DNA from 4 places in the Vibrio rubrogenes genome. Region 2 is predicted to be linked to each of the others. Evidence: predicted binding sites of a transcription regulator. Region 2 holds the regulator's gene; each other region holds the start of a gene.
What was found. Region 2 encodes MetJ, which represses methionine synthesis genes. Its sites were predicted from a motif close to TTAGACNTNTANANGTCTAA; they were not measured.

Region 1: a site for MetJ is predicted at 7,045-7,064, ahead of metH (methionine synthase). Genes of this name have one in related genera too.
Region 3: a site for MetJ is predicted at 6,853-6,872, ahead of metA (homoserine O-acetyltransferase MetA). Genes of this name have one in related genera too.
Region 4: a site for MetJ is predicted at 3,776-3,795, ahead of metN (methionine ABC transporter ATP-binding protein MetN). Genes of this name have one in related genera too.

What each region holds. Positions count from the first base shown of each region.
Region 1 is NZ_JCARSY010000010.1:138,157-146,317, forward strand. Features, by position in the region: gene uvrA (excinuclease ABC subunit UvrA) at 1-634, opposite strand, end outside; gene galU (UTP--glucose-1-phosphate uridylyltransferase GalU) at 771-1,658, opposite strand; gene AC55NX_RS09900 (LuxR C-terminal-related transcriptional regulator) at 1,776-2,423, opposite strand; gene AC55NX_RS09905 (single-stranded DNA-binding protein) at 2,697-3,230, shown strand; gene metH (methionine synthase) at 3,324-6,998, opposite strand; gene AC55NX_RS09915 (cation:proton antiporter) at 7,190-8,161, shown strand, end outside.
Region 2 is NZ_JCARSY010000034.1:12,137-20,297, forward strand. Features, by position in the region: gene metF (methylenetetrahydrofolate reductase) at 1-691, opposite strand, end outside; gene AC55NX_RS17365 (bifunctional aspartate kinase/homoserine dehydrogenase II) at 921-3,332, opposite strand; gene AC55NX_RS17370 (O-succinylhomoserine (thiol)-lyase) at 3,332-4,498, opposite strand; gene metJ (met regulon transcriptional regulator MetJ) at 4,713-5,030, shown strand; gene AC55NX_RS17380 (glutathione S-transferase) at 5,197-5,847, shown strand; gene AC55NX_RS17385 (malic enzyme-like NAD(P)-binding protein) at 5,924-7,201, opposite strand; gene rpmE (50S ribosomal protein L31) at 7,496-7,717, opposite strand; gene priA (primosomal protein N') at 7,969-8,161, shown strand, end outside.
Region 3 is NZ_JCARSY010000024.1:37,761-45,921, reverse strand. Features, by position in the region: gene AC55NX_RS15345 (cadherin-like domain-containing protein) at 1-1,558, shown strand, start outside; gene AC55NX_RS15340 (DUF1415 domain-containing protein) at 1,630-2,202, opposite strand; gene AC55NX_RS15335 (MFS transporter) at 2,252-3,457, opposite strand; gene AC55NX_RS15330 (LysR family transcriptional regulator) at 3,554-4,426, shown strand; gene pilW (type IV pilus biogenesis/stability protein PilW) at 5,082-5,741, opposite strand; gene metA (homoserine O-acetyltransferase MetA) at 5,886-6,827, opposite strand; gene AC55NX_RS15315 (hypothetical protein) at 7,116-7,346, opposite strand; gene AC55NX_RS15310 (chemotaxis protein) at 7,858-8,161, shown strand, end outside.
Region 4 is NZ_JCARSY010000002.1:205,556-213,716, forward strand. Features, by position in the region: gene treC (alpha,alpha-phosphotrehalase) at 1-403, opposite strand, end outside; gene treB (PTS trehalose transporter subunit IIBC) at 470-1,897, opposite strand; gene treR (trehalose operon repressor TreR) at 2,086-3,039, opposite strand; gene gmhB (D-glycero-beta-D-manno-heptose 1,7-bisphosphate 7-phosphatase) at 3,087-3,641, opposite strand; gene metN (methionine ABC transporter ATP-binding protein MetN) at 3,962-4,996, shown strand; gene AC55NX_RS03085 (methionine ABC transporter permease) at 4,986-5,663, shown strand; gene AC55NX_RS03090 (MetQ/NlpA family lipoprotein) at 5,754-6,563, shown strand; gene AC55NX_RS03095 (Zn-ribbon-containing protein) at 6,675-7,451, opposite strand; gene syd (SecY-interacting protein) at 7,455-8,003, opposite strand.

The DNA of each region.
Region 1 (8,161 bases), on a different contig from region 2:
CTGAACGGACTTTAAAACGGTCAACAATCACCTCAATCGTATGCTTTTTATGAAGCTCTAATGTCGGTGGATCTGAGAGATCACTGATTTCCCCATCAATTCGGGCGCGAATAAACCCTTGTGCAGCAAGGTTTGCCAGTGTTTTGACATGCTCCCCCTTCCGTTCTTTGACAATGGGAGAGAGCAACATCATTCTTGTGCCTTCCGGAAGATCAAGCACTTTATCAACCATCTGGCTAATCGTCTGTGCGGCCAGAGGGGTATGATGCTCCGGACAGCGCGGCTCCCCGACCCGGGCATAAAGTAAGCGCAGGTAATCGTAGATTTCAGTGATAGTACCGACTGTTGAACGTGGGTTATGTGAAGTTGATTTTTGTTCAATAGATATTGCCGGAGACAGACCTTCGATATGATCAACATCCGGTTTTTCCATTAAAGACAGAAATTGTCGGGCATAAGCCGACAGAGACTCAACATACCGTCTTTGCCCCTCAGCATATAACGTGTCAAAAGCGAGGGAAGACTTCCCTGAACCGGATAATCCTGTGACAACGATAAGTTTGTCACGCGGAAGTGTCAGACTGATATTTTTTAAATTGTGGGTACGAGCGCCCCGAACGTCAATACTATCCATCTTCTATGCTCTGGTAACATGTGGCAATGTCCTAGTATTACATAGAGTCAGATATGAGCAAAGTCTTACTGTATAAAAAAACAGTGTTTTGATAAAAGAATGAGCGACTCATGTCGCTCATTCAGCAGTCATCAAATCAAGCCGAAATGGCTTGTTCATCTTTCTGCGTTGAATGTTTATTGAGTTCAACTTTGTCTGAATTCTTCTGATAAAGATGCTCGAAACAGTAGTTCGTTGCTTCAATATAGCCTTCAACACTACCACAGTCGAAACGATGTCCTTTAAATTTATAGGCCAACACGCATCCGGCTTTCGCCTGTTTTAACAAAGCATCGGTAATTTGAATTTCGCCACCTTTACCGGGTTCGGTCTGTTCGATTAAATCAAAGATATCTGGCGTCAGAATATAACGACCGATAATTGCCAGATTACTTGGTGCAGAACCAGCCTCTGGTTTTTCGACCATATCATCTACCCGGAAAAGATCATCTTTGATCATTTCACCGGCAATCACACCATACTTGTGTGTTTCATCTTCAGGCACTTCCTGCACAGCGACGATTGAACAGCGGAATTGTTTGAATAACGCCACCATTTGGGCAAGAACGCCATCACCTTCACTGACACACAGGTCATCAGCAAGTACAACGGCAAACGGTTCATCACCGACAAGTTCCCGGCCAGTAAGAATGGCATGACCCAGCCCTTTCATTTCACGCTGACGAATATAAGTAAAATTCGTGGTTTCAATGATTTTACGAATGTCGACAAGCAATTTTTCTTTGTTGGTTCCTTTGATTTGGTGCTCCAGTTCATAGTTCATATCAAAATGATCCATGATCGAGTGCTTTCCTCGCCCAGTAACAATACACATCCCATTCATGCCTGCCTGAATAGCCTCATCAACACCGTACTCGATCAAAGGTTTATTAACGACCGGCATCATTTCTTTCGGCATAGATTTGGTTGCGGGCAAAAAACGAGTTCCATAGCCAGCTGCTGGGAAGAGACATTTTTTAATCATATTATCGTTACCTTGTTGTATTCAGGTTTTCCATCAACTTCATTCACTGTACCACGACTTACTCTGCAAGGTGATTTTGGATTGAAAAGATATGGTCAAATCATACTACTGACTCATTTATGAGACTAGATTTTGTTTTGCCCATGTTGTGGCTTGAGTTCGGTTTTTCACAGATATTTTCTTGAAGATCTGATACAGGTGTGACTTGACCGTGAACTCACTGATGAACAGGTTATCTGCAATTTGTGTATTCGTTGCCCCCGTTTTCAGACAGCGCAAAATTTCCAGCTCTCTGGAAGTCAGAGATATCGCTGCACTGACATTTTTGTTATTAAATAAATGTCGGTAGTAATGAAGAAGCTGACCACAAATATGTCGCGGTAAATAAATTTGCCCGTCTCGAATCTCGCGCAGTGCAGCAATGATCAGTTCAATCGGGTCACTGCGATAGAAGAGTCCTTTCAGATTGCCTAACTGGAGGAGTTCTTCTGTTCTTGGGCGTTTCTCAACATTGATCACAACCGTTTCGAGGCATAAATCCAGTGTGTTGCACATATCCAAGCGGGATAGCAATACTTCTTTTTGCTGATAATCAAACAGGAGTATTTTGTGCCGATCGGTCTGATGGGACAGCATAAATTGCCGGGGTTGAATTTTTGGGAGTATCTGTCCCAGCGCGACCTCGATTTCATGATAGAACGTTGAAGGTTCTTGATTATCAGGATAGAGGATATAAAGCATTCTGCTGTAATTTGATCTTTTCATGGCCTTGTCGGTGTGCTGATGGAATATCGAACAACATGCCAGAACATAAAAAACTCTTCTAATTCAATGAATTATTTATCGTGCAGCTTCTTATAGCATTGAAAATATGAAGTCTATCAGTTTTAAAAAAATCGAGTGGTATTAAAAAAAGTGGTGTGATTTCCAAGACTTTTAGATGAATTGCGATCAGAATTAAGTAAGGGAGTTGAGACCTTTATCAAGCGTGGTATCCTATGCGCTGAATAGATACATCATGAGATGACGGAGCAAAGCATGGCAAGCCGTGGAGTAAACAAAGTTATATTAGTTGGGAACCTTGGAAGTGATCCTGAAGTTCGTTACATGCCAAGTGGCGGTGCAGTTGCGAACATCACTATTGCGACGTCAGAAACATGGCGCGATAAAACGACGGGTGAGCAAAGAGAAAAAACCGAATGGCATCGTGTTGCCCTGTTCGGGAAAGTGGCAGAAGTCGCAGGAGAATACCTACGTAAAGGTTCTCAGGTATATATTGAAGGACAACTGCAAACACGGAAATGGCAAGATCAAAGCGGTCAGGAACGTTATACGACTGAAGTTGTTGTTCAAGGGTTTAACGGTGTGATGCAAATGCTGGGTGGACGTCAGGGAGCAGGGTCTGGTGGCCAAGCTCAGCCTGGGGTGCAGTCTCAACAACAAAATAGTGGCTGGGGACAACCTCAACAGCCTCAATCACAAGCGGCTCATCAGCAACCACAGCAACAATCTGCACCGCAACCACAATACAATGAGCCACCAATGGATTTTGACGACGACATTCCGTTCTAGGCTTATGTTTATACCTGACTCATCGGGTAAATTATAGCGTAATAAAGCCCCGTTTACGGGGCTTTATTAGTACTCAGTGAGACAAAAAACTGATTAATCCATATTCGGGGCAAGCCACTTTTCGGCTTCTTCCCGCCCCCAGCCTTTTCGTTCGGCATAGCTCAGAAGTTGGTCTTCCTGAATCCCCGCGACAGCAAAATAACGGGAATCCGGATGAGAGAAATACCAGCCGGACACAGATGCACCAGGCCACATGGCATAACTGGTTGTCAAAGACATCCCGATCTTCTCTTCAACCTGAAGCATTTCCCAGATAGTGGCTTTTTCCGTATGCTCCGGACAAGCCGGATAACCGGGAGCAGGCCTGATGCCCTGATATTTTTCTCGAATGAGATCATCATTACTCAAGCTCTCATCGCCCGCATATCCCCAGATCTCTTTGCGAACCCGTTCATGGAGGTATTCAGCAAAAGCTTCAGCCAAACGGTCGGCAACGGCCTGAACCATGATGGCATTGTAATCGTCCCCTTGCGCTTTATACGCATCAGCAAGTTCTCGTTCACCAATACCACCAGTGACAGCAAAAGCACCGATCCAGTCTTTTTTACCACTACTTTTGGGAGCAATGTAGTCAGACAGACAATAGTTATACCCTTTCGGCTTGTGTGTTTGCTGTCGCAAATGGTGTAATCGATGAGCAACCTCTCGACGAGATTCATCATGATAAACTTCGATATCATCACCGACACTTGCCGCCGGGAATAACGCACAAATTCCTCGTGCTTTCATCAGACCTTCGCTCTCAACGCGATCCAGAAATTCATTGGCATCTTTAAACAGACGACGCGCCTCTTCACCGACCTCGTCATGATCCAAAATAGCTGGATATTTACCCATCAGTGACCACGTCATAAAAAATGGTGTCCAGTCGATATATCGGCGTAATATCCCGATATCAAAATCATCAAATACGTGAACTCCACTTTTCATCGGTACAGGTGGCGTATAATTGTCCCAATCAATCGCAACACGGTTCGCTTGCGCTTCTTCCAGAGAGACCGGGCGAGTTCTGGGGGTTTTCCGGGCATGCTGTTCCCGGGTCCGTTCATAGTCAATATTCAATTTCTCAACAAATCCCGGCCGTAATTCATTCGAAAGCAGAGAGGAACAAACACCAACCGCCCGGGATGCATTGTTTACATAAACCACTGGTTGATGGTAGTTTTGTTCAATCTTGACGGCTGTATGCGCCTTCGATGTCGTTGCACCGCCAATCAGCAATGGGAGCTCAAATCCCTGACGCTCCATCTCTTTAGCGACATGGACCATCTCATCTAATGATGGGGTAATTAATCCGGATAAACCGACAATATCAACCTGCTCTTCTTTCGCAACTTTGAGTATCTGTTCACAAGGCACCATCACCCCAAGATCAATGATCTCGTAGTTGTTACATTGCAACACAACACCAACAATATTTTTCCCAATATCGTGGACATCGCCCTTCACTGTTGCCAGTAAAATTTTGCCATTGGTCCTTCCGCCCTGTTTTTCTGCATTAATGTACGGTTCAAGATAGGCAACCGCCTGTTTCATTACCCGAGCGGATTTAACGACCTGAGGAAGAAACATTTTCCCTTCACCAAATAAATCTCCGACAACATTCATCCCATCCATGAGAGGACCTTCGATCACTTCCAATGGTTTCGATGCTTGTTGGCGCGCTTCTTCGGTATCTTCAGTAATAAATTCCGTAATCCCTTTTACTAGAGCATGTTCAAGACGCTTAGAAACAGGCCATGTTCGCCATTCCAATGCCGACGCATCATCCGCTTTACCCACAGCATTTTCACGGTACTCATCTGCAATCTCCAGCAAACGCTCCGTGCCATCATCTCTGCGGTTGAGAATGACATCTTCAACAGCATTTCTCAGTTTCTCAGGAACATTGTCATAGATCTCAAGCTGCCCGGCATTGACGATCCCCATGTCCATACCATTCTTAAAACAGTGGTAAAGGAATACAGCATGAATCGCTTCCCGCACGTAGTTGTTTCCTCGGAATGAGAAAGAAACGTTCGATACCCCGCCCGAGACCATGGCATAAGGCAACTCTCTTTTGATATCACCGACAGCATTAATAAAATCAACCGCATAGTTGTTATGGTCGTCTATCCCTGTTGCAACTGCAAAAATATTAGGATCAAAGATGATATCTTCCGGAGGAAAACCAACTTCATCAACCAGTATGCGATAAGCTTTGGTACAAATTTCAATTTTCCGCTCACGGGTATCAGCCTGACCAATTTCATCAAATGCCATCACCACAACGGCAGCACCATAGCGACGGATCAATTTAGCCTGATGAACAAACTTTTCTTTGCCTTCTTTCAAAGAAATTGAATTCACAATTCCTTTGCCCTGAATGCATTTTAACCCCGATTCAATGACCTCCCATTTGGAGGAGTCTACCATCACCGGAACTTTGGAAATTTCCGGCTCAGAAGCACACAAATTTAAGAAACGCACCATACAAGCTTCTGCATCGAGCATTCCTTCATCCATGTTGATATCGATAATCTGAGCACCATTCTCGACTTGTTGTCTGGCAACATCTAACGCTTCATCGTACAGCTCTTCTTTAATAAGACGTTTAAATCTGGCCGAACCAGTAACATTTGTCCGCTCTCCGACATTGACAAAAAGTGTTTCCTTCTCAATCATGAGCGGCTCTAATCCGGACAACCGACATGCCACGGGGATCTCAGGCAAGGAACGAGGTTGTACTCCTTCTACAGCTAAAGCGATATGACGGATATGTTCAGGTGTTGTACCACAACATCCACCGACTAAATTCAGGAAACCGGCTCTAGCCCACTCACCGATATGCTCTGCCATTTCTTCGGGAGACAAATCATATTCACCGAAAGCATTAGGTAATCCAGCGTTTGGGTGAGCAGAGACAAAAGACTCAGAAATTCGGGATAATTCTTCAACGTAAGGACGCAATTCATCAGGACCAAGCGCGCAATTTAATCCAAACGATAAGGGCTGAACATGGCGTAGTGAGTTATAAAATGCCTCTGTTGTCTGACCGGATAGGGTTCGGCCTGAAGCATCGGTAATAGTTCCGGAAATCATGACAGGCAATGTCACATTTAATTCTTCAAACACACTATCAACAGCGAAAGCACAAGCTTTAGCATTCAACGTATCAAAGATCGTCTCCAGCATAATCAGGTCAACACCACCTTTAATTAAAGCGCGTGTCGATTCGGAATAAGCTTTCACCAAACTATCGAAAGTCACGTTACGAAAGCCCGGATCATTCACATCAGGAGAAATAGAACATGTCCGGTTAGTCGGGCCCAGAACCCCAGCGACATAGCGAGGGCGCTCCGGTGTTTTTGTGGTCCATTGATCCGCAACTTCCCGAGCCAGCTGAGCAGCGGCAAAGTTTATCTCTGCACTGTATGACTGCATATCATAGTCAGCCATGGCAATAGCGGTTGCGTTGAATGTATTGGTCTCAAGAATATCAGCGCCAGCTTCAAGATAGCTCGCATGAATTTCTTTAATTAAATCGGGTTGTGTCAACACAAGGAGATCATTATTACCTTTCACATCGCAGTGCCAGTCAGCAAAACGTTCTCCGCGATAATCATCTTCTTGTAAGTTGTATCCCTGAATCATGGTGCCCATGCCACCATCAATCAATAAAATACGTTGTTGAAGCTGTTCTGCTATCTGATACTTTACACTACTCACTTTGCCGCCCTATCCCTTGCTTTTTGTCCATCCTACCACACAATTATTAGAAATCTAGACGTCCATACGGTTATATAATAGAACAATTTAACACGAAAAGAGATCACCTCACTACCAGAAAAAGTGATTGCTATTTATCCGACATCAAAGGAAAATTTCAACCTCCGTGTTCAAGATGTGAAGAGAAAAAAATGTCGGTCTACCATACACTATGCTTTCTTGCCGCTGCTGCAATGCTTATTGCTTTTTTAAACAGTAAAATAAGCAAGATGCAAACCACTATCGCAATTACTGCTGGTTCAATGCTGCTTTCTTTACTGATCTTAATCGCTGGTCAGAATAATTGGTTCCATTTGTCGCAAATTGCGACAACAACCATGAGTAGTATCAACTTTGAAAACTTTCTCCTCAAAGGAATTTTAGGGTTTCTTCTTTTTGCCGGTGGTCTTGGAATCAAACTACCTAACTTAAGAGATCAGAAGTGGGAGATCACTGTACTTGCTCTTGGTGCCACCCTCTTCTCTACTTTCTTTATCGGCTTCTCTTTATATGGCATCTGTCAATTGATCGGTATTCAGTTTGATCTGGTGTACTGCCTACTATTCGGAGCTCTGATTTCTCCGACTGACCCGATAGCCGTTCTCGCAATTGTAAAAAAACTGAATGCCCCCAAAAGAATATCGACTCAAATTGAAGGCGAGTCATTATTTAATGATGGCTTCGGCTTAGTCATTTTCGTCACTATATTTACGATTGCTTTCGGTTCAGAGCCACCCACTGTCATCAGTGTTTCCCAATTGTTCATGCAAGAAGCGATTGGCGGAATTGCATATGGCTTTGTTCTGGGAATGATATTTCACTATCTTATCAGCGCGACTGATGACCATTCGATGGAGTTATTACTCACGATAGGTATTCCCACGGCCGGCTACGCATTTGCCGAAATTATTCATGTTTCCGGCCCTCTGGCAATGGTTGTTTCCGGAATTATGATTGGTAACTGGACGCGGTTTATCGGCTTTTCCAAAGAAAGTGAAGAGCATTTGGATCATTTCTGGGAACTCGTCGACGAATTCCTCAATGGTGTGCTTTTCCTTTTAATCGGGATGTCGATGCTACTCTTCGAATTCCACGAGGAAGATTGGATCATGATGGCGATTGCC
Region 2 (8,161 bases):
CTTTGACGTGGTTTTGCGCGGCAAAGCGAGATGCCTGTTTAAAGTTGGATACCGGTAGAATACCTGGTACGATTTCGACATCAATGCCGGCACTGACACAACGGTCCCTGAATCGTAGATAACACTCAATATCAAAGAAAAACTGAGTGATGGCACGATTGGCACCGGCATCAACTTTACGTTTGAGGTTCAGTAAATCAGCCTGAGCACTTTTTGCTTCCGGGTGGACTTCAGGAAAGGCTGCGACAGAAATATCAAAGTCATGACGGGATTTGAGTAACGTGACCAGATCAGCAGCATACATATCCGGTTTACCGCCGCCCGGTGGAATATCACCACGGAGCGCAACAATGTTCTCGATGCCGTTGTTCCAGTAGTCATCGGCAATTTGAGCCAATTCATCTCGACTGGCATCAATACAAGTGAGGTGAGGCGCTGCGACTAAGCCTGTCTGGGATTTGATTTCTTTAATGATGGAATGGGTTCTGTCTCGCTCTCCAGAGTTAGCCCCGTAGGTGACAGAGACGAATTTGGGCTGTAAGGTTTTTAAGCGATGAACTGAGTTCCAGAGCGTTTCTTCCATTTGTGGTGAGCTTGGCGGGAAAAACTCAAAAGAGACATTGATGTCTCCGGATAATTCACTAATATTTTGATTCAGTGCATCAATATGTCCAGCATATGAGTATCCCATCTTCTCTCTCCCGTGAATGATGGCTAATCGGATAGTAATCGACGTTTAGACGTCTATATGTCTAGATATTCTATTGAATCGTTTTTCATGTCAACAATATAAAGATGAATATTATTCATGATTATATGAAGGCTTTTCACATCTCTTAGTTTAGAAACAAATAGTTTAGAAACAAATCAGGAGCCAAAAGGCTCCTGATATATTGAATGCGTGATCAACGATGGGTTTATTATAATAAGCTGGAAAGTAGGTTGATGTCTGACTGAATCGCGCCCGCAGTGACGTCTCGCCCGGCACCGGGACCGCGAATCACTAACGGATTGTCTTTATACCATTTACTTTCGATCGCAAAGATATTATCGCACGGTAATAGATTGGCTAATGGATGCTCCCGATGCAATGCTTCCACACCGACGGAGGCTTTTCCAGACTTCTCCAAGCGAGCGACATAACGCAGAACTTTATCTTCCCGCTGCGCTTTTGCCAGACGTTCAGCAAGCTGAATGTCGAGCAGAGTGCTTTGATCAAGAAAGTCATCCAGAGAGAGGCGTTGTAATTCTTCCGGGACCAGTGATTCGACAGAGACCTGATCGGGCTCAATATCCAGACCGGATTCACGCGCCAGAATCACCAATTTTCTCATGACGTCGGAACCATCCAGATCATTTCTCGGATCGGGCTCGGTTAAGCCTTGTTGCCATGCCAGATCAACCAATTCACTAAATGGAACGGTGCCATCATATTGCTGGAATAACCAAGACAGTGTTCCTGAGAAAATCCCGGAAAGCGCGACAATCTCATCTCCGCTTTCCCGCAGATCTCTCACTGTATGGTTAATCGGCAGACCGGCACCGACCGTCGCATTGTAAAACCAGTGACGGCTGATCTTTGCAAAAGAGTCTTTGACTTGATAGTAGTATTCACTACTGGAAGAACCCGCGACCTTGTTTGCGGAAATAAGGTGCATCCCTTGTTCTGCGATCTGAATATACTGTGAAGCGAGTTCGGCACTGGCTGTCACATCCAGCACGATGACATCATCATAGCCGCGGATCTGCCCCAGTTTGAGCAGCCATTCTTGACCGTCATTAGGGATGGATTCTTCAAGAAAATGGTGTTCGATATTTGTCGGTTCTATCCCGTGTTCATCAAACCAGTAGGTCTGACTATCGATCACCGCGACCAGTTCAAAATTCATCCCGCGGCGTTTTTCCAGCTCGGCTTTTTGTTCCGTGAATAGCTTGAGCCAACTCGAACCGATATTGCCTTTGCCACAAAGTGCGAGTGCCACACGTTTCTGCGCCTGGAAAAGGTGGGTATGCAGTTGACTGACAAGCGTATCTACGGATGTCTGACGAAGTATCGCGACCAGACTCAATTCCGATTCAGATTCACAAAGGAACTCAATCGGAGCCTGTTTGAGTTGCTGATAAAAGCCAAAACAGTGGTTGGCATTTTTAGTCACTCCGGCACCAACGGCTGCGACGAGTGAGTAGCCTTCTTTGAGACGAATTTCTGCTTCAATAGCGGCATCTTGCAAATAAGACAAGGCACCAGAAGCGATTTCAGCCGTGTAAGCAAGCTGTATGCGATACTGGTCATCTTGTTTATCATAAGCAAGCGGCGTGAGCTGGGCTCGCTTGAGTTGCTCGATTACCTGTTTGTACAGGCGCTGAAAATCGTGTCCGCGCGCGAAACTGAGCTCAATCAGCAAGACTTCATCCAGAGACGTGATGATTTTTGCACCCCGTCCGGAAGCGAGTACCCGTTCGATATGGGTTGAACCGGCTTCAGGGTCATAGCTACACCGAAGATGCAGATCAATCGCACTTTGTGCCACGGGCTGTAATGTCCGACTGTGTAAAACCGGTGCGGCAAGGCGAGCCAGTTCGCTGGCTTCATCCAGACGAAGTAACGGCAGCAGGCAGGCATCAGTGACAACTCTTGGGTCAGCACTGTAGACTCCGGCGACATCACTCCAAATTGTTACCCGTTCTACTTCTGCCAGTGCACCAATGATGGTCGCGGAGTAATCGGAACCATTTCGACCCAGCAGAACCGTTTCTCCGGCTTCATCTTGAGCGATAAAGCCAGTGATCACGATCCGCTGATGACCGTGTTGAGCCAAAATTTCCTTGAGCAACGGATAGGACTGAGCACGGTCAATTTCCGGCTGTGTTTCTCTGTGAGCGCGTAAGAATGCTCTGGCGTCTTGTGAAATCGCCATTAATCCTTGCTGATTGAGTAACGCTGCCATTAAACGGGATGACCAAATTTCGCCATGAGCCAGCACGAAGGCCTGTTGGGCGGCGGTCAGTGGGGAAGTGAGTTCTGCAAGAGTCATGCATTCATCACTGAGCCGGTTCGTCAGTGCCTGCGCGGCTTCTCCTTCGAGCAAATCTGCAATCAGCTGGCGTTGAAACTGCTGAATCTGACCTAAAACTTCTTGAGCCTGTTGCGGCTCGACGGTTAGGTTTTCAATAAAAGCAATGAGTTGATTGGTTGTTTTGCCTGCGGCAGAGACCACAACCAGATCGTGACTTTGCGAATACTCTTTCAGAATTAGAGCCACGCGGCGATAACATGCCGGATCAGCCAGACTACTTCCTCCGAATTTATGGAGGTGGCGTACGGTGGTCATCAACGATTCTCCTTTATCCAATTCAGGGATTGATCCAGATCGGCAATCAAGTCATCGGCATCTTCTAAGCCGACCGATAGTCGTAATAGTTGTAGAGAGATACCTGCTTTGTGGAGCGCTTCCTCACCCATTGCTCGGTGGGTCATCGTCGCCGGGTGACAAATTAAACTTTCGACACCGCCGAGTGACTCCGCTAATGAAAACAGATTGAGCCGACTGACAAATTGTTGCAGCTCTTCATAGCTTCCCGCAAATTCAAAGCTGAGCATCGAACCAAATCCGCTTTGCTGCTTTTTCGCAATGTCATGGCCGGGATGAGTCGGTAAGCTCGGATGATAGATCGTCCCGATGAGGTCTTGAGACTGCAAGTAAGCAAGAATTTTCAGAGCGCTCTCTTCATGGCTACGCATTCTGGGACTCAAGGTGCGAAGTCCTCTGAGTGTCATATAACTATCGAATGGTGTGCCGGATGCACCGATACAGTTGGCCCACCAAGCGAGTTGTTCTGCGTGTTCTTTGGTTTTACTGATGATCACACCGCCAATCACATCGGAGTGGCCATTGATATACTTGGTCGTAGAATGGATCACAAAGTCAGCACCAAGCGATAAAGGTTGTTGGTAGACCGGGGTCAGAAAGGTATTATCAACGGCAACTAAAGCACCGACTTGTTTAGCTTGTTGACAGATTTTTTCGATATCGACAACCCGAACGAGCGGATTGGATGGGGTTTCCAGCAAAATAAGTTTGGGTTTCTGGGCCAGCGCTTCAGCAAGTGCGGTATCGTCGCATTGATCAACGAATAGCACCCGGAAGTCGCCTTTGTTGGCGCGGGTATTGAATAAACGATACGTGCCGCCATAGCAATCATTGGGCGCGACGATGAGATCATCGGGGCCGATAAAAGCAGAGACCCATAGATTGAGCGCTGAGGTACCGCAGTTTGTAATCACCGCACCCTGACCACCTTCCAGTTCGTAAAGTGCTTGTTCCAGAAGTCCACGGTTCGGATTACCGGAACGGGTATAATCATATTGCGGGACTTCACCGAATGCCGGAAATCCATAATTCGTTGAGAGATAAATCGGCGGAACTACAGCATGGTACTGCGTGTCTGACTCAATACCCGTTCGAACGGCGATGGTTGCAGGTTTGCGAGTGCTCATATGTGATTCCTTCCTATTTGATGACAAATGTCGTTCATGACTGAAAATCTCAATCGACACAGATTGGATATGGTTGCTCACTTTACTGATTTTTTTATGAGACGTCAATACTTCTAGACGTCTATATGTCTTTGCTTATAGCAGTAAATAAAGCTAAAATTAACACCTACTTTTTTTGATAATAATGACGGGTTCCGGGCAATGAGGGAAAGCAATGGCTGATTGGAATGGTGAATACATAAGTCCTTATGCTGAACATGGTAAGAAAAGTGAGCAGGTCAAGAAAATTACGGTTTCTATTCCGTTGAAAGTACTTAAAGTATTGACTGATGAACGGACAAGACGCCAGATCAATAATTTACGTCATGCAACAAATAGTGAGCTTTTGTGTGAGGCGTTTTTACACGCATATACCGGTCAGCCTTTGCCGACGGATGAAGACCTGCGTAAAGATCGTCCGGATGATATTCCAACCGAAGCAAAAGCAATCATGACCGCGATGGGGATTGAATTTGAATCTTATGATGATTAATCCGAAGGTGTCTGACTTCTCAGATAGATAAAACATTCTTTTCTGTGTACTGGCTGATTTGGCGGGATTGTTTTAAGCTCAAACCAATATGAAATCAATCTCTCTTTAGAAAGGGAACAATGCAGAAGGTTCTGGTTGTTTCCTTTGAAGATAAGGAACGTCTGATATGATCTATGTTCACTACCTTGAACAGTCTCGGGCATTACGTGTGATCTGGTTGTTGGAAGCTCTCGAACTCGAATATGAAATTGTTCATTACAGTAGAGATCCAAAGACTTGGGGTGCACCGGATACATTGAAGGCGGTTCATCCGTTAGGTAAGTCTCCGACGATTGTTGATGGCGAACAAACTATTGCCGAGTCAGGTGCCATTATTGAATATCTGATCGATACCTATGACCGTCAACATCGTTTCCGGCCAGAGTCGGGTCAGGCATTACTGGATTACCGCTATTGGTTACATGCCGCTGAAGGTTCTTTCATGATGTGGCTGGTGATGCGGCTGATCTTTATCAAGTCGAGAGAAAAACTCCCATTCTTGCTGCGTTCGCTGATTGGTTCTTTTCTCAACAAGATGGATCAGATTGTGATTGAGCCCCGTGTATCTACTTTTTTGCGTTATATCGATGATACGCTTGCGCACCGTTCATGGTTTGCCGGAGAGCAGCTCAGTGGCGCTGATTTTCAGATGAATCTGGTACTACAGCTTGCCGATATGCGGGCCGACTTGTCGGGCTATCCAAATATTCAACGATATATAAAACAAGTTGCTAATCTGGCGAGCTATCAGCAAGCCTTGCAAAAGATACCTGCTTGAACCAAAGTGCTAAAAAAAGAGGATGCATTGTGTGCATCCTCTTTTTTATCAGTAAGACACTTGCCAGCGTGCCATATTAATCTTGCATATAGCCTTCAGGCATTGAAATACGAGCAACACCTGAATCAACGGCTGCCTGCGCAACGGCTTTGGCAACCCGGGGCAACAGGCGTGGATCCATCGGCTTTGGAATAATGTACTCGGGTCCGAATGAGAGGCTATCGACACTGGCCGCTTTCAGAACCTCTGCCGGTACTTCTTCTTTTGCGAGCTGGCGAATGGCTTCAACCGCTGCGATTTTCATTTCATCGTTAATTTCACTGGCTCGAATATCCAAGGCACCACGGAAAATGAACGGGAAACACAGTACGTTGTTGACCTGATTCGGGTAGTCAGAACGACCCGTTCCCATAATCAAATCGTTGCGGACTTGATAAGCCAGCTCAGGCTTAATTTCTGGATCTGGGTTTGAGCAGGCAAAGACTATCGGTTTTTCAGCCATGAGAGCTAATGCTTCCGGAGGCAGCAGATTCGGTCCGGAAACACCAAGGAAAAGATCGGCATCTTGAATCACATCTTCCAAGGTTCTCTTATCCGTATTATTGGCAAATAACTGCTTGTATTCATTCAGGTCATCTCGGCGCGTGTGAATGACACCTTTGCGGTCGAGCATATAAATTTTTTCACGCATGGCGCCGCATTTGATCAGCAGTTCCATACAAGCAACAGCTGCCGCACCGGCACCAAGACAAACAATCGTACACTCCTTCAGGTCCTTTCCCTGTAGCTCAATAGCATTGAGCATTCCTGCAGCCGTGACGATTGCTGTGCCGTGTTGATCATCGTGGAAGACTGGAACATCGCAACGTTCGATAAGACGTCGTTCGATTTCAAAACAATCCGGTGCCTTGATATCTTCCAGATTAATACCACCAAACGTATCAGCAATATTCGCGACAGTCTCAACGAATTCATCGATGGTCCGGTGTTTTACTTGAATATCGAATGAGTCCAGACCGGCGAATCGTTTGAAAAGCAATGCTTTTCCTTCCATCACAGGTTTGGATGCCATCGGCCCCAGATTACCTAATCCAAGGATGGCTGTACCGTTAGAGATGACTGCGACAGTGTTTCCTTTGGCGGTATACTTGTAAATATTATCGACATCCTGCGCAATCTCACGGACAGGCTCGGCAACTCCGGGACTATAGGCTAAAGCCAAGTCTGCCGCTGTGTCGGCCGGTTTGGTCAGGGTGACGGCAATTTTTCCTGCGGTCGGAATGGCGTGATAATCCAAAGCTTTCTGGCGAAAAGCTTCTTCAGGCGTTAAATCTTGGCGATTGTCTTCAGACATAAGGGTAACGTCTCGTTGTAATGTTTATAGGGGAAAGAAACTTCATTCTAATGGATGTCCGAGTATCTGCCTAGGCGATTATGGCATTATGTATTTAAAAATCGCTTAAATATGTAGAGGTTGGAGGAGTTTATGCTGGTATATTCTGTTTTATGTAAGGATTACGTTGATGTCGCTGAGATAACGACGCATTGATAGGCCATGACCATCAACGGGATGAATGGTAGCAAAGGGCTGGGGAAAATAAAAAGGACACCGAATGGTGTCCTTTTTGAAATTCTCAGCGAAGAGAGATTATTTTTTACCGCTGCTAAGCGCACCGAAACGCTTGTTGAAGCGATCTACACGACCACCGGTATCAACGATACGTTGTTTACCTGTATAGAATGGGTGACATTTGTCACAAACATCCAAGTGCAGAGAATCTTTGCTCAGTGTTGATCTGAATTCAAAAGCGTTGCCGCAAGAACAGGTTGCGCTTACAACTTTGTATTCTGGGTGGATACCAGTTTTCATGGGAGAACCTCAAAAATCGGGCCATGTCGCTATCCGGATCGTTGCCGGACACCACATGTCAGTTAATCATATCGTCTTACATCGGTTGTGATACGGGCATCCGTATCATCAAGGCGCGCTATATTAAAGAATCCATGAGCGCGGATCAACTAGTTTTGCTGTTATTTTCACCATTCTCATTGCTGTCTCGAATTTCACGAGAGCTTCGATTAGACTGTTGTCCATGATTTTTACATCTGATGTTCAGTGATATGCATCCATCCATTGCCCGAGTGGCATTACCCGTCCCTTTAGATAAACAGTTCGACTATCTGATACCAGCGCATTGTCAGCCTGTTATCGGTGGACGGGTTTCCGTACCGTTCGGGCGACAGACATTGATTGGTATTGTGACCGAACTCGGCCATAACTCTGAAATGAGCCCCGATGTGCTGAAACCGATTC
Region 3 (8,161 bases), on a different contig from region 2:
AAATAATGGTGTCACAGTGATTCATGGAGAATACGGTACGCTGACGGTTTATGCCGATGGTCATTATACTTATGAGGTGAATGAAGATGCGTTGGCTACGCTGGATGAAGGAACAACAGCAACCGATTCATTTAACTACGTGGTAACGGATAATGATGGTGACAGCGCAACCAGCTCACTGAATTTTGAAGTCTCCGGACATTCTGCCGCGTCGTTGAGTTCCGGTCTTCACGGGGAGTTTTATAACTATCAGGAAGGTTGGTCTAATCACTGGAATAATGTTGATAGCCTTGCTGATGCATTGGCGATTATCCAGAATCAGGATCCGAATGCTGAGTTTACTTCCACAAAAGTGGATTACCAGAGTGATTTACTTGCCTATAATTTGGGTAGTTACGATGCGGCCTACTGGCTGAATGGTCGTACAAATCTCGAAGAATGGCTGGAAGACACCGGTGATGATCGCTCGGTTATTTTCAACAATAAGGAAAATTCATCAGATGCTGTTGTCCGTTTAACCGGGGGCGTTGCGCTCGATAGTGGTACTTATTCAATCAAGGTCATTGCTGATGATGGTTATCAGATTAAGATTAATGGTGTTGTTGTTGCTGAATACGATGGGATTCAGTCGGCAACAACCGATACATTTACCTTTACCGTTGATGGTTCCGGATATCAGACTGTTGAAATTGTCTATTGGGATCAAGGTGGAGCTCACCAACTCACCGTTGCTTTGGCTGATGTGACAGATGGTGTGACGGGGGATTATTCCGTTCTGGGTAGCGATGCTTATCCGACCGTAAATGGTGATGTAACGGCTGCCGGTTCTGTGGATGTGATTACTGACCATGAAGCAATGGCGGCGAGTTATGAAGATCGAATCGCCCAATTCGAAGCCGATCATTATTGGCAAGCCGACGGTGACCATAAAGATAATGATTTAGTCGGTTCATCGGACGATGACCATATTGATGGTCGTGGCGGTGATGACTGGATTGATGGTGGCCTCGGTGGTGCAGATTGGTTACAGGGCGGTCACGGCGATGATACCCTTGTGAGCAGTTATGGCAGCGAAGGTGACTTACTGGATGGCGGAGATAATGGGGATCATCTGTATGGTCGGGATGGCAATGATATTCTGATTGGTGGTTCGGGTGAAGATTATCTTTCTGGCGGTGCAGGTGATGATATCTTGATTGGCGGCTCGCTCGATGACCATCACGCAGATGGTTCTGATCTGTTGATTGGTGGTGCGGGTAAAGACCTGTTTGTTCTGGATTCTTCCTCGGTCGATAAGATTCAGGATTTCCATACCGGTGAGGATGCGATTGACTTATCGAATCTGTTAGCTGACGTTTTAGATAATCAGAGTGATGATGCAATTCAGCAATACTTGGATCAAAATGTTGAAGTGACATCTGAACATGGACAAACTCATCTGAGTATTAACAATGTCAATGTTGCTGATTTTGGCCATGACTCCAGTTTTGATGCGAACAGTACAATTGCGGTGATTATTAATGACCATGAGTTCTCGGTGAAATATCACGATTCATGATAAATCTGCATTTTTGCGGAGCAATGAAACAAAGCCAGTGTAGCGTGCCTATGCTGGCTTTTTTATCGGGATTATTTTAAATAATTAGTCATCAAGTAGTTGAATAATTTATTTTTTTCTTCAGGCGTAAGGCTTTTTATCCGTTGAATATTATGCTCAGGAATCAATTCGGGCTGAGGGTAGTGCGTCAGGACTTTCTCGATACTTTCTTCACGGATGAGATGGTAGATCGGATAAGGTGATTTGTTGGTGAGGTTGTCATCATCTTCAGGATAATTTCCGGCAAAGCAATAGTCTGGGTGAAAAGTAGCGACTTGATAAATACCTTCCCACTGATGTTGCATGATCAGGGCATCGATCCAGTCAATGAACTGATTGTAGTCATCAAACGATGAAAGAAAGTGGGGCACGACAACCAGCGTCGTTTCCAACTGTTCAGGTGGAGTCGTCTCTAACTCGAGCAACTGCCGATAGATATCTTCCAGTAATTGCTCTTCTTGCCGCGCTTGGCTAATATGGATTTTGATCTGTTTCTTTTTATACGGTTTTGCTGCGAAAGGACATAAGTTTAGGCCGATGACAACTTGTGTCAGCCATTGCTCGACCATTTGATGAATCAATGTATGCTCTGATTGAGAGTTCATAGTGTGAAATAACCGCGTGAAAAAATTTGCAGGCAGAATACCATGAAATTTAGATGGAGTTGGTATGTTGCTGTGCTTGGAAAATATCGAACTCTTTCAATTGCCAGCATAAGGTAAACAGGAACAAATAGATAACCGTTCCTCCTGCGACCACCATATGCCAGCCGCCATACTGCCAACAAGCAATCAGAAAGAACCCACCAAAACTCCCTCCCAAGTAGTAATGAACCAAATAAAGTGCGGTCGCTGTTGCTTTTGCCTGCTTGGCATGTTGACTGACCCAAGCGTAAGCCAATGTATGACTAAAGAAGGCGCCAGAGCTAATACAGATTAAAGCTATCATGAGCATCGGCAGTGACTCAATCATTGCAAGCCACATGCCGGATAGACTGAGACATGTTCCGGCAATCATTCCGGAAACGGTATTATGATGTTTAAGCCAACAAGATGTCAGACGCGAACTCAATGTGCCTCCCAGATAACAGATGAAGATCAGTGATGCGAGTCCGACAGGAATTGAATAGGGGGCGGCTACCAAACGAAACCCCATCACGGTGTACAGATTGACAAACAGGGCAAAGTTTGCACCGCCAAACAACATCGCCAGCCACAGCTTACGTTGACGAAGATGCATCAATACTGAGCGTTGATGTTGTAAAAACTGTCCTTTACGAGGAGTAAAATGTTGCTGAGGCGGGAGCCGGAAATAAACATATAATGCACCAGCGATACTCAAAACGCTGACCACGGCGACAGCTGTTTCCCAACTGAATCGATCAGTAAGATTCCCCCCGGCAATTCGTCCACAGATCCCGCCCAACGAATTCGCGGCAATATAGCTCCCAATTGCGGCTTGAAAGGCTTGAGGCGAGAATTCTTCAACCATATAGGCGACAGCAACAGAGGCAAAAGCTGCGATCGCAACCCCGGTAAGTGCACGTGCCGCTACAAGAGTCCACCATGTCGGATGTAACAGAAGGGCAAGACCGAGTAAAGGAAGTGTCAGTAAGCCAATCATCATAATTTTCCGGCGTCCGAACACTTCAGAGCAGATGGCCCAAGGCACCAGAGTGACCGATAAAGCGAGTGTTGATGCTGCGAAGAGCCAGTTAACCTTCGTTTCAGATAAGTGATAGAGTTCGGCCATGTGGGGGAGAATGGGCTGAAAAAGATATAAATTACAGAAGACAATGAAAGCACCGAGCGCTAATCCAAAAGAAACTTGGCGATATTGAGGGGTATGACGTTCGATCATTCATTTGTCCTGTCGGTTATCCTGTGACCAACGTAACATTAGTGCCTTAATTAATAAAATATATTAAAAATATTGTTGCTATATAATTTGTATATCATGGAAATTCGTCAACTGAAATATTTCACCACGATTGTTCAATTCGGGAGTTTTACTGCAGCGGCTCGGTCACTGCATATTGCTCAGTCAGCTTTGAGTATTTCGATTAAAAAATTTGAGCAGCAGTTGGGGACTCGTTTGCTCAAAAGAGATGATCGCAAAGTGAGTATGACTGATGAAGGCAAGGTACTGTATGAGTACGCACAACGCATTTTACAACAGGTTGATGATGCACATCTGGCGATGGATGAGTTGAAAGGACTGGTGAAAGGTGAAGTGCGTTTGGGAACGCCAAGTATGACGGGATCTTATTTTTTCCCTGAAATTGTCATGGCTTTTAAGAGTCACTATCCGAATTTGAAAATGACGGTGGTTGAGGCCGGTGGTCAGTCAATCCGGAACATGTTGTTGACTGGAGAATTAGATATCGGGGTGATTTTAAACCGCGATATCCCAGAGGGACTGAGTGTTGATCCACTATTGACATCACAGATGGTTGCCGTGGTCAGTCAACATCATGAGTTGGCCGACGCATCCCACATCAGTCTGGATACATTTTTACAACATGAGTTGGTTACTTTTCAACCGGGCTATTACCATCGTGAATTCATTGAGCAAGCCTGTCAGACACATAATTTTCATGCTCAGATTTCATTTGAAACTAATCTGTTACCAATGATTTTAAGAATCGTAAAGTGTGAATATGCAATCAGTGCATTGCTTGAGTTGGTGACGGAACAAGAACCGAGTGTTCGTGCGATCCCTTTTGAGCCCCCCGTGCCCGTGCATTTGGCATTAGCGTGGCGTAATGATGGTTATCTGTCTTATGCAAATCAAGCCTTTATCCACTTTGTGAAAAATCATGTGTCTTGAGATGAAGTTGGTACAAAAGTGTGAAATGTTAGTCAGAACAATGTGTATATGTTGAAATCGTGCTAGGTTTAAAGAAGTTCGTTTCAGACTGAACTAGATGTCAGGGAGGTTGAAATGGATGCTGACATGTACCTACCGTGCCAACCTTACTGGTTATGTCGGTCTTTGATGTTTACATTCTATGTTGTGATGGCAGGTGTGGTTCTTTGGCTGATTATTCTCGTCATTCGTGAATATGTTCGGATTAAGAATCGTGCGAAATATGTTCAGGAGCGCCGCAAATTACATTACAAAGAAAGGCATCGATTGAAATCTGAGCGCGTGATCAAACGTTCAAAACGACCGATAAGGCGAAGATAATCCGTTGTTGTGCCTGAATAATAGATAGAGTCCGCTATCCTGAAAGGAGTCTGATGATGGATATTCAGGTCTTTTATTATGCACCGTGTAAACCAGACTGGTTATGCCGGCCTGCTCTGATCGTTATTGGCATTATGCTTGCGATTGGACTGATTTTATTCATTCGGCTGGTGATTCGAGAATATTTGCGGATTCACCGCAAGCAATATGTTTTAAAACGTAGACGTCTCCATTACAAACAACGACACAAGCTGAAACCATATCATCCAATGCGTTGGCCAAGGACGCCTCGTGATTAGCGGTCGGTTGCGGTCTCTCGATCAAGCTGGCGTTGAAATGCCAGCGATTGTTCTGTCGTCCCGAAATCTTGAATAAATGTAGCGAGACGTGTTCTGGCAACGGAGAACCGTCGGGCTTTGATTGCTATCTGGATGAGATAGAACTGAGACTGGAATCGCTTTGGATCATGATTCAGTGCCTGTAAAAAAAACTTCTTTGCTTGCAAAGTATTCCCGGTTTTTAGTGAGCACAGTGCGGCATTTTCATAGCCGGCAGCAATCTGAGGGTAGTTTGTTCTCGAGTAAACTTGCGCGAAATAGTGTTGGGCCTGGTTGACATTCCCCTGTTTGCACAAAAATGTCCCATAGTTGTTGTATACATCCGGATGATTCGGGTGCTCGTTCAATGTCAGTTCATATTGTTGTTTGGCTTTGTCTGTTTCACCAACTCTTTCATAGTAATAGGCTTGCGCGAGTTGCAACCGAATATAATGTGGTGCGATGTCGGCAGCCCGTATCAGGTTGAGCAGGGCTTTTTGAGGTTCATGGCGTTGAAGGTAGGCAATACTCAGGGTAATTCTGGCATCTGCAATTCGGTGTCGCTCAGGAGTTGAAGGCGCACTATGGCTGCAACCTGAAATGACCAACCACCATCCTAGAATCAATCGACGTACCATCCGGCCTCCGCTCAATCACGTCCTCGTTTATCTGAGGGATGATAAAGCGATTCTTCGGGGAGAAAATAGGGCAGCGTATATCTTGCGACACAGATAAAAAAGAGCGGCCTTATTCAGGCCGCTCTTGAATAAGATGACGTTGCTCTAATCATCTTTGGTAAACTTATCTTCACTGAAATGTTCCAGATCATAGGGTGTCTGCTGGTAAACACAGTAGTTAAGCCAGTTTGAAAACAGCAGATGTCCGTGGCTCCGCCAACTGGCGATGGGTTGATTGTCCGGATTATCATTCTGGTAATAGTTCACTGGAATGGTTGGCTCCAAGCCTTCACCCAGATCCCGGACATATTCACCATGTAGTGTAAAAGCATCATATTCAGGATGACCGGTCACAAACACATGACGTTTATCCGGACTGGTTGCCAGATACATCCCTGCATCTTCAGAGGTAGCAAGAATATCGAGACTGGTATTTTCTCGAATGTAATCGACAGGGAAATCTGCATATCTGGAATGGGGGGCAAGAAAAGAGTCATCAAATCCGCGAATCAGGGGATGAAAGTCTTTCTGTAGGGAATGCGTATAAACCCCGGAGAGCTTGTCTTTACGGGTCAGCTTCGGCAATCCATAGAGAATGTTGAGTCCTGCCTGAACAGCCCAACAGACATATAAAGTTGAAGTGACATGATCTTTGGCCCATTGGATGATGGATTCCAGATGCTGCCAGTAGACGACATCTTCAAAAGCAACCAATCCCAGCGGCGCCCCTGTCACAATTAATCCGTCGAAGTAACGATCTTTCACCATCTCAAATTGCCGATAAAACATATCTAAATGTTCTTCGGGTGTATTGCGGCTAGGACGGTTATCGATGCGCAAAAGTTCAACATCTACCTGCAGCGGACTATTAGAGAGCAGGCGTAAAAATTGAGTTTCGGTCTCAATTTTTTTGGGCATCAGATTCAGTATCAGTACTTTGAGCGGTCTGATTTCTTGCGTAGAAGCTCGAGATTCATGCATGACGAAAATGTTCTCATGCAGAAGAACATCCGTTGCAGGAAGTTGATCAGGAATCTTTATCGGCACAATATCACTCTCACAATAAATCTATCTGGACGTCTATACATCTAAACTTAACTGAATCGATCACATATGTCGAGAAAAAATCAAGCTCGCATGTAAACTGATATTTGATTGTTATTGGTGGTTGAACAATGACTACCGATTTCATGCCGAACGATAGAAAAGGTAAAATCAGAGCGACAGATATGACGAAAAATCACCACAGATAGATCTAGCACCGAATGATTCGCCTATCTGTGGTGACAAGGGATAAGATGATAGACAATAGTCAGATTTATTTATAAAACTTGTTTATTTATGAAAGCTGGGACAAAAGAAGTCAGCCCGCCATATCAGCTTATGTTTACCTTTCATCGATAATAGAACGTCTTTGCCTTTCATTTGAGGAAATGCAAGCAAAGGAGGCAAATCATCGACATCTGTAGCTACGGCTTTATAAGCACGGATACAAGTAAAAGTTGAATCTAAATTGTCTACCAGCATCTCATGGGATAAACAAATACCTAGCTCGTCACGTCTCATTGTATGTTCCTTCTATTTTTGCTCTTCCAATCTTTTCCCAATGGTGTATCACATACTTTTCGGATGATTTTATGATATATGCTATAGCTTCAACACCCCGTATAAAAAGTATACAATCCATATGGCAATACCAAGGGAATAAGTCACAATTTCCTTGTGATCTTTGCCAAAATTTGTGATGAAATTTTTAAAGTTATTTTCGTGATAACAGCCTCCTGTATCTGCTGCGTGTGTGAGTCAATTAACCAATGATACTGGCACGGACTTAGCTGATGAATTTATTGTTATTTTTCCTAAATCCTGACAATATGAATAACGGAACATCTATGTGATCGGAGCAGCTCTGATGAAGAGAAACTTTTGTTTGAGATGAAACAATAAGATACTGGTCATATTCTTTCGTTCGTTCAGCGATAAAATAACGATACTCGGGTAGATAAGATCTACAATAACAAATGTTAAATTTGCTGTTTTTACAGCCCGGATCAATCCAGAATAGAAGTAGAGTGGTATGAGTCATCCAACTAGTACGATCTTGACAGAAAGCGGCACCAATGAACTTGAAATTATCGAGTTTCATATAGAAAAACGTCTACCGAACGGTGGTACCAAAACTTGTTACTACGGTATTAACGTTGCGAAAGTCCGGGAAGTAATTCAGGTCCCGGAAACAACAGATTATCCCAATGCTCAGCCACATATGATTGGTGTATTTTCTTCTCGGGATATATTAACCCCATTGGTTGATCTGGCTGGCTGGCTTGGCATCCCGAAATCACCGGATGTTGAAAGCAAGTTTGTTATCGTGACGGATT
Region 4 (8,161 bases), on a different contig from region 2:
GGCGCCAGATATAGTAGTCCCGATAAGGACTGGACAAATTACCCAACGCATCCTGAAACCAAGGGTGTGCTGTCGAGGTATGGTTCACGACAATATCCATCATCACTCTGATATGACGCCGATGGGCTTCTGCCAGTAAGCGCTCAAAATCACTTAATGTGCCAAATTCAGGATGGATATCATAATAATCACAAATATCATAACCATTATCGACCATTGGAGAGGGATAAACCGGAGTCAGCCAAATCACCTCAATCCCCAACTCTGCCAGATAATCCAGCTTTGAGATCACACCTTGTAGATCACCAGTCCCGGTACCACTCGTGTCACAAAAACTTTTGGGATAAATCTGATATACCGTCGCGGTCTTCCACCATTCATCAGTTGATACCCGTTGAATCATCATCAATACTCACTTACCTAAAAATAAAGAAAACAAAATAGTCATAAACTTCACCCCTGAAACCGATTATGCATCCGCCACTTCAACTGCATTTTTCGCCTGAGCACGTTTATACAAAAATAAGGTCAATAGCGTGGGAACAGCAATCGCAACCAACATCGCCAGTAAAAAAGTGCCCCAGAACTGCGGTTGAATTGAAAGAATTCCCGGTAAGCCACCGACACCAATACCATTGGCCATCACACCAGACACACCACAAATACCAGCCGCCAGCGAACTGCCAATCATGGCGCACAGCATCGGGAACTTATACTTCAGGTTAATCCCATACATTGCCGGTTCCGTCACGCCAAGATAAGCAGATATCGCCGCCGGAACTGAGATATCCCGTTCACCATGTTTTTTACTAATCAGGATGATCCCGACAACGGCTGAAGCTTGAGCAATATTAGATAAAGCAATGAGTGGCCAGATAGGCGTTCCGCCCATTTGCTGCATCAACTGTAAGTCCACAGCATTGGTTGTATGATGAATACCAGTAATCACCAACGGGGCATATAAGAAGCCAAACACCATCGCCCCGAGAACCGCAAATGAACCGGTCATCGCTGATTTAGCAATATAAGCAACGCCATTCCCCAGTTCCCGCCCAAAGGGACCAATCACCGCATGCGCCAGAATCACTGCGAGAATAATCGATACAAACGGCACAACAACCAGATACAGATAGTCCGGTACAATGCGCTTCAGACGTGTTTCAATCAGTGCCAGAACCATTCCGGCCAACATAGCCGGAATCACCTGAGCCTGATAACCAACCTTCTCAATCGTAAATAGACCGAAATCCCAGACCTCTGGTAACTGTTTTCCGATCAGATAAGCATTCATCAGTTGTGGAGAAACCAAGGTGATCCCGAGTGTAATGCCGAGAATCGGCGTTCCTCCGAGTTTTTTCACGGTTGACCAACACACACCAACCGGCAGGAAAAAGAAGATGGCTTCGCCAATCAGCCACAAAAATGAGTGAACCGTTGCCCAGAACTGGCTCATTTGAGTCAGGGTCTGACCATCAAACATTTTGATATCGCCAATCACATTTCTGAAACCAAGAATCAGGCCACCGGTAATAATGGCTGGCAACAGAGGAACAAAAATTTCAGCTAAATGGGAAATACCCCGTTCCAACACATTCATATTCTGCCGTGCAGCAATTTTCGTCTCTTCTTTGGATTCCTCTTTTAAACCTGCCATGTCAACAAGCAGGTGATAAACCTGATCGACTTCCGTACCAATAACGACCTGAAACTGGCCGGCATTGGTAAAGCATCCCTTCACTATCGACAGTGTTTCCAGTGCTTTACCATCAGCTCTATCTGTATATTTCAGGACAAAACGGAGACGGGTCAGACAGTGCGTCACACTGGCAATATTGTCTGCTCCACCGATGTGAGCGATGAGTTTCTTGATGTCATCTGTTGGTATGTCGCGAGCCATATTGACCTCTCATACTTTGCATACAGCGTATGTCCGATTGTTATCGTAATTCGTCATAGCCATGGGAACATTCCCACAACACAAAACAATCATGACATAGCTGAAACCAAAATAAATGGGAACAGTCCCATAGCATGAAAAAGATCACACCGGAGAAAAATATCAGTAGGAATGATGAGAAGTAGATCTCACTTGGTGAGATGTGGTGACAGCACTAAATGTCGGATAGTTTTCCGACCTTCGATATGCTCGATTAAGAGCTCGGCAGCCTGCTGGCCTGCGGCTTCATATCCCGGATCAACACTGTAAATATTTGGAAACAGAAAAGAAAGCAGCTCACTCCGGCCGACACTGGTCACGACGATATCTTCCCGGGACAGTTCTTGAAGGCGTTTCATCACCCCCATAGCAATAGAATCACTGGCACAGACAATCGCCTGTAATGATTCATGCATCACCCGGTCGACCAACGTATAAGCACTGTCAAAGCTCAGTTGCCCAGTTTGATAATTCGGTGCCATACCGGATTGTTTACACCACTGAAAATATGCATCCAAACGTTGCTGACCCGTGGTTTTATCTGCCGGATCCACCCCAATGAAGGCGATATCTGATAACGACTGTCGACTCAAATAATCCAAACAGGAAAAAATCATCTGGCGGTTATCATAATTGATGGTCGAGATCTGCTCCGATTCCATGGCAAACACAACCGACTTATATTGCCATGCTTGCAAAACCGATAAATCCAGACCTGAGAAACCAAAAACAATCACGCCATCAACATGGCGCTTAGCCAAGACAGAGAGATGTTCTGCGGTTTTCTCATGACTGAACTGGCTTTCCATGATCACAACATCAAAACCACGCTGATATAAAACAGGCAGAATCTGACTCACAACCCGGCTTTCAGAAGAGGACTCCAGTCTCGAAATAATAATACCAACGACTTTCTGGCTCCCGCCTCGCATTGATTGAGCAGACTTTGACGGTGAATAGCCTGAATTTTCAATAACTTTTAATACTTTAGCCCGAGTTTCCGGGCTCACTCTTTCATCCTGAGTCAACACCCGGGACACTGTCGATTTTCCGACCCCGGCCAGTCTGGCAACATCAAGAATAGTTAACTTCTTATGATTCATGAATAATTCAGTTCACTCCGGCCGGAAGTGGTAATACGATGAGCATATCAGCGTACCGCCAAATAAGCCGGAACATCTTTGATACTCGCAAGCACCACATCGGCAAGTGATTCACCGGCTTCAATCACCGGTTTTCCGGTACGAACCAGAATTGAAGTGCCAACCCCCGCGGCCTGAGCTGCAACCAAATCTGAAGGTTTATCACCAACCATCACCGAATTGGCCATATCGATGTTGAGAAAATCACGCGCAGAAATAAACATACCGGGCTGAGGTTTTCGGCAGTCGCAGTCCTGTTTATATTTATCGTGACCATGCTCAGGATGATGCGGACAATAATAGATCCCATCCAACTCAACTCCGTGATCAATGAAGTTCCAGTCCATCCACTGAGTCAGGCTCAAAAAGCGATCTTCGGTAAACAAACCTCGGGCGATACCTGCCTGATTCGTGACCACGACTAAAAGATACCCCATATCTTTCAAGCGTTTTGTCGCTTCAAAAACCCCATCAATGAAGTGAAAATCATGCTCATCATGAACATAACCACTATCAATATTGATCACACCATCGCGATCCAGAAACACTGCTGGTTTAGCCAAAGCTTTACCCCATCCGACTGATTAATGTCGGCTATTATACTCAAACTGACTGTCGGAGATACACCCAAATCCCCTTTGTATCTCGTTACAGATTTTTAATTGCTTTTTCTCAACAAATCGCCACAATATTAACTTTAGACGTCTAGACGTCGAAAGTGATTGACTTCATTATCATGAAGCCATAGCATCCACTACCAAATCGCAGGTGTTGTTCGGGTCGAATACAATTTCATCTATCAACACACCATACCTCAGCATACAATTCGTCATCTGAGGTGGAATTCAATGAATAAGCTAAGTACTCCTAGTCAGGGTTTCTAATGATTGAAATAAATCACGTCAATAAAATGTTTGGTCAAGGCGACAATCAAATACTCGCCCTGAAAGACATTAATCTCCATATCCGGCAAGGGACGATCTTTGGTGTGATCGGTTCTTCCGGTGCAGGGAAAAGTACGCTGATACGCTGTGTCAATATGCTGGAGTCTCCCACCAGCGGTGAAGTGATTGTTGACGGTGTTGATCTGACCAAATTGAGCGCAGCTCAGTTGTGTCAGGCCAGACGCAATATCGGCATGATATTCCAGCATTTTAATCTGCTATCATCCCGAACTGTATTTGACAATATTGCTTTACCGCTGGAACTTGCAGGTCAGAATCAGCAGTATATCCATAATAAAGTGAATGAATTGCTGACACTTGTCGGCCTTACCGACAAAAAACAGGCGTATCCATCTAACCTCAGTGGCGGACAAAAGCAACGCGTTGCTATCGCACGCGCATTGGCGAGTGATCCTAAAGTACTGTTATGTGATGAAGCCACCAGTGCACTGGATCCGGCGACGACCCAATCGATTTTACAACTACTCAAACAGATTAACCGCCAGTTAGATATTACGATTTTGCTGATTACCCATGAAATGGATGTCGTTAAAAGTATCTGTCACGAAGTCGCCATCATCGGTGACGGTGAGTTGGTTGAAAAAGGTAGTATCAGCGATATTTTTGCCCATCCGAAAACAGAGCTCGCTCACCAGTTTATTCGCTCGACACTGGATTTATCGATTCCGGAAGATTATGAAAGTCGTCTCCATCCGCAACGCGTGCCGGGCAGTTATCCGCTCGTTCGGATGGAGTTTACCGGCGCCACGGTTGATGCCCCATTGGTTTCACATATCTCACGGGATTTTAATATAGATGTGAATATTCTCAGTTCGGATCTCGATTATGCCGGTGGTGTCAAATTTGGCATGTTGGTCGCAGAACTCCTCGGAGAAGATGCCAACGATCAGGCAGCGATTGAATATCTCCGTTCACAGCATGTAAAAGTAGAGGTCCTTGGGTATGTCAATTAACCTCATCGTTGACTGGATCAGTCAAAACAATCATCTGATTTTGAATGCCACCTGGCAAACGGTCTACATGGTTGCAATCTCCGGTCTGGTCGGCTTTCTCGTCGGTATTCCGCTCGGTGTTATTCTGCATATCACAAAACCGAAAGGGTTGCTGGAAAACCGACGTCTTAACCGTATATTAGGTGCAGTGGTCAACATTGGCCGTTCGGTGCCATTCTTGGTCTTGATGGTCGCGATTATCCCGTTAACCAAACTCTTGATCGGCACGTTTATCGGCACAACAGCGGCAATCGTCCCATTGACTATCGGTGCAATTCCGTTTGTGGCCCGACTGATTGAAGGGGCGCTGCTGGAAGTCCCTGCCGGTCTCGTTGAAGCTGCCCAAGCGATGGGAGCGAAACCGCTGCAAATCATCACCAAAGTTCTGTTGCCGGAAGCGATGCCAACCATTCTCAATTCCGTCACCATTACGCTGGTGACACTGGTCAGTTACTCGGCAATGGCCGGAACTGTCGGCGGCGGTGGTCTCGGCGATGTGGCGATTCGTTATGGTTTCTACCGTTATGACATTACTGTGATGGCTGTGACTGTTATCATGCTCATTGTTCTCGTTCAGATTATTCAGTCAATTGGCGATGCCGTCGTACGCCGAGTTGACCATAGATAGTTGACTACAGACAGGATAGTTAACTACAGGTACACAATAAAAACATCGATGATTGATGATCATCACTCAGGATTAGCCAAGGAGAAGTTTATGAAATTAAGTCTAAAGGGGTTACTAACCATTGCTACGGCAGCTTCAGCACTCGTGCTGGCTGGCTGTGGTGACAAAACCGCCGATAATAACAAAATCAAAGTGGGTGTGATCGCCGGTGCGGAGGCACAGGTTGCCGAAGTCGCTAAAAAAGTGGCAAAAGATAAATATAATCTTGATGTTGATCTGGTCACATTCACCGATTACGTCACGCCCAATGCAGCGCTTGATGACGGTTCTGTGGATGTAAACGCATTCCAGCACAAACCATATCTGGACCAGCAAATTGCAGATCGTGGTTACAAATTAAAGATTGCCGGCAATACGTTTGTTTATCCGATTGCAGGATATTCCAAAAAAATCAAATCAGTTGATGCGCTGAAAGATGGTGATCGGATTGCCGTGCCAAATGATCCGACTAACCTCGGCCGCTCACTGATCCTCCTTCAGCAGCAAGGTCTGATTACCTTACGTGATGGTGTTGGTCTGAAAGCGACCGTGCAAGATATTGTGAAAAATCCAAAGCAGTTAGAAATCCTTGAATTAGATGCGGCACAACTGCCTCGTTCACTGGATGATGTTTCCATTGCGATTATCAATACAACTTTCGCCAGCCAACTGCACCTTTCTCCGGAAAAAGATGGTCTTTTTGTCGAAGACAAAGAATCACCGTACGTCAACCTGATCGTTGCGCGTGAAAATAACGTCAATGATGAAAACGTGCAAAACTTTGTCAAAGCTTATCAGACTGATGAAGTTTATAACGCAGCAATGAAAATCTTCAATGACGGTGTTGTAAAAGGCTGGTAAAACCAAATTTTACAGTCAACACGATAACAACATCCGTCTCGGTACTCATTTGTCTTGGCAATAAAAAAAGGCATTCAATGCCCTTTTTTATTGCTTCATTTTGATGAACACTTACTTCAGGTAATCCCACGACAGGTTCGAAACAATCCGACATGAATCACATTTGAAATGGAAAATATCGTGCAGAGGTTCGGCTAGCCGCCATTCGCTGCCACATTTCGGACAACAACGATGCTGCTCATCTTCCAAGCTGGTTCCACCGACGCGGTACTGATAATAGTAAGTAGGGATTTTCGTCACATATTCAATGCGCCCTCGCAAATCCCAGCCTCGCCGGAACAAATCACTATCCGGCATCATGATCTCTTTTAAAGCTGCATGTTCAGCCTGACACCCGCCGGCCATCTGTAGCTCATCACAAGCCTGCCATTCCGTCTGCCACTTAATTACCGCTTTATGATCACCATTAAAGGTTGCAGGAATCCGGTATAAAGGAATCGGTAGGAGCGTCTCACCATTACGCAATGGTGAGCAAGTATGAACATAGGTGGTATAAAGCACCTGCCATTGACGCGGTTCATCGGGATCCGTTTGCTCCGAGTGCATATCTCGCCCAAGGACACGCACTTTCGGGGCGAGTAAACTCGCCTCAGCCAGTCTTGCGATACATCTGCGGACAAAATCGGAATGATAACTCGGATGCAAACTCTGTTTTTCCGCACAGACCGCCCGGACAAAAAACTCACCGTCTCCCATGACAACAGGAAATTCCCGTCCCAGAATCTGCCCGTTAAACCGTAATGCTTCCAGTAACCCCGAAATCACACCTTCAACGGCTGCAACCGTTGTGTTATCAAAACATTCAAACTGGAGTTCAACAACGTACATCAGTTACACCATCGGTTCTAATTGTTCTAAAAAAGCATCGAGTGTCGGTGCCAGTATGTCCCGTTTTGACGTGCCGAGACGCTCCAAAATAACCTCACCACTCAGATTACAAATCGAAATCACATCGAGTTCCGCATCGGTGGAAGCAATAAAAACAGTGGGTTTGAGTTTCAAACGGCGTTGGGTCACCAAATGGCCTAAAATATTCTCCTGCAACCGGGCAAAATCGTCTTCACTCCAGACTTGCAGTAACGTCAGTGACTCCCCCTGCCAGCGAGCCGCCATATCGGCACAAAACTGTGTACCGTAAAACGCCTTGATATCCTCATGTAAATTCAGCTCAATTGCCTGCTCAGTATTTGAAAAGTCAGCAGGTTCACTCCGGCTGACAGGCTGCCAGTACACCATGTCGTTCTGGGTCGTCTCAATACAAGGTGAAGGCCAATCGGCTAATTCGGAATTCATTGGCAAACAACCATGTTCCTGTTGATATGCCAAGACATAACGCTGACAAAAGCGCGTCAGGGATGATGATAGAACCATTTCACTCATGTTATTCTCCGAATTATCACTGTGATACCGCCATTTTCTCCGGCCCGGGCCAAAGAAAGCAATCGCGCTCCGCAGATTATCGGTTTTCTCCGATAATTTATCGATCATCTCACGAAGACAGCCCGCGCCTAATGACATTGGCGGGTGGATTGCGTAAA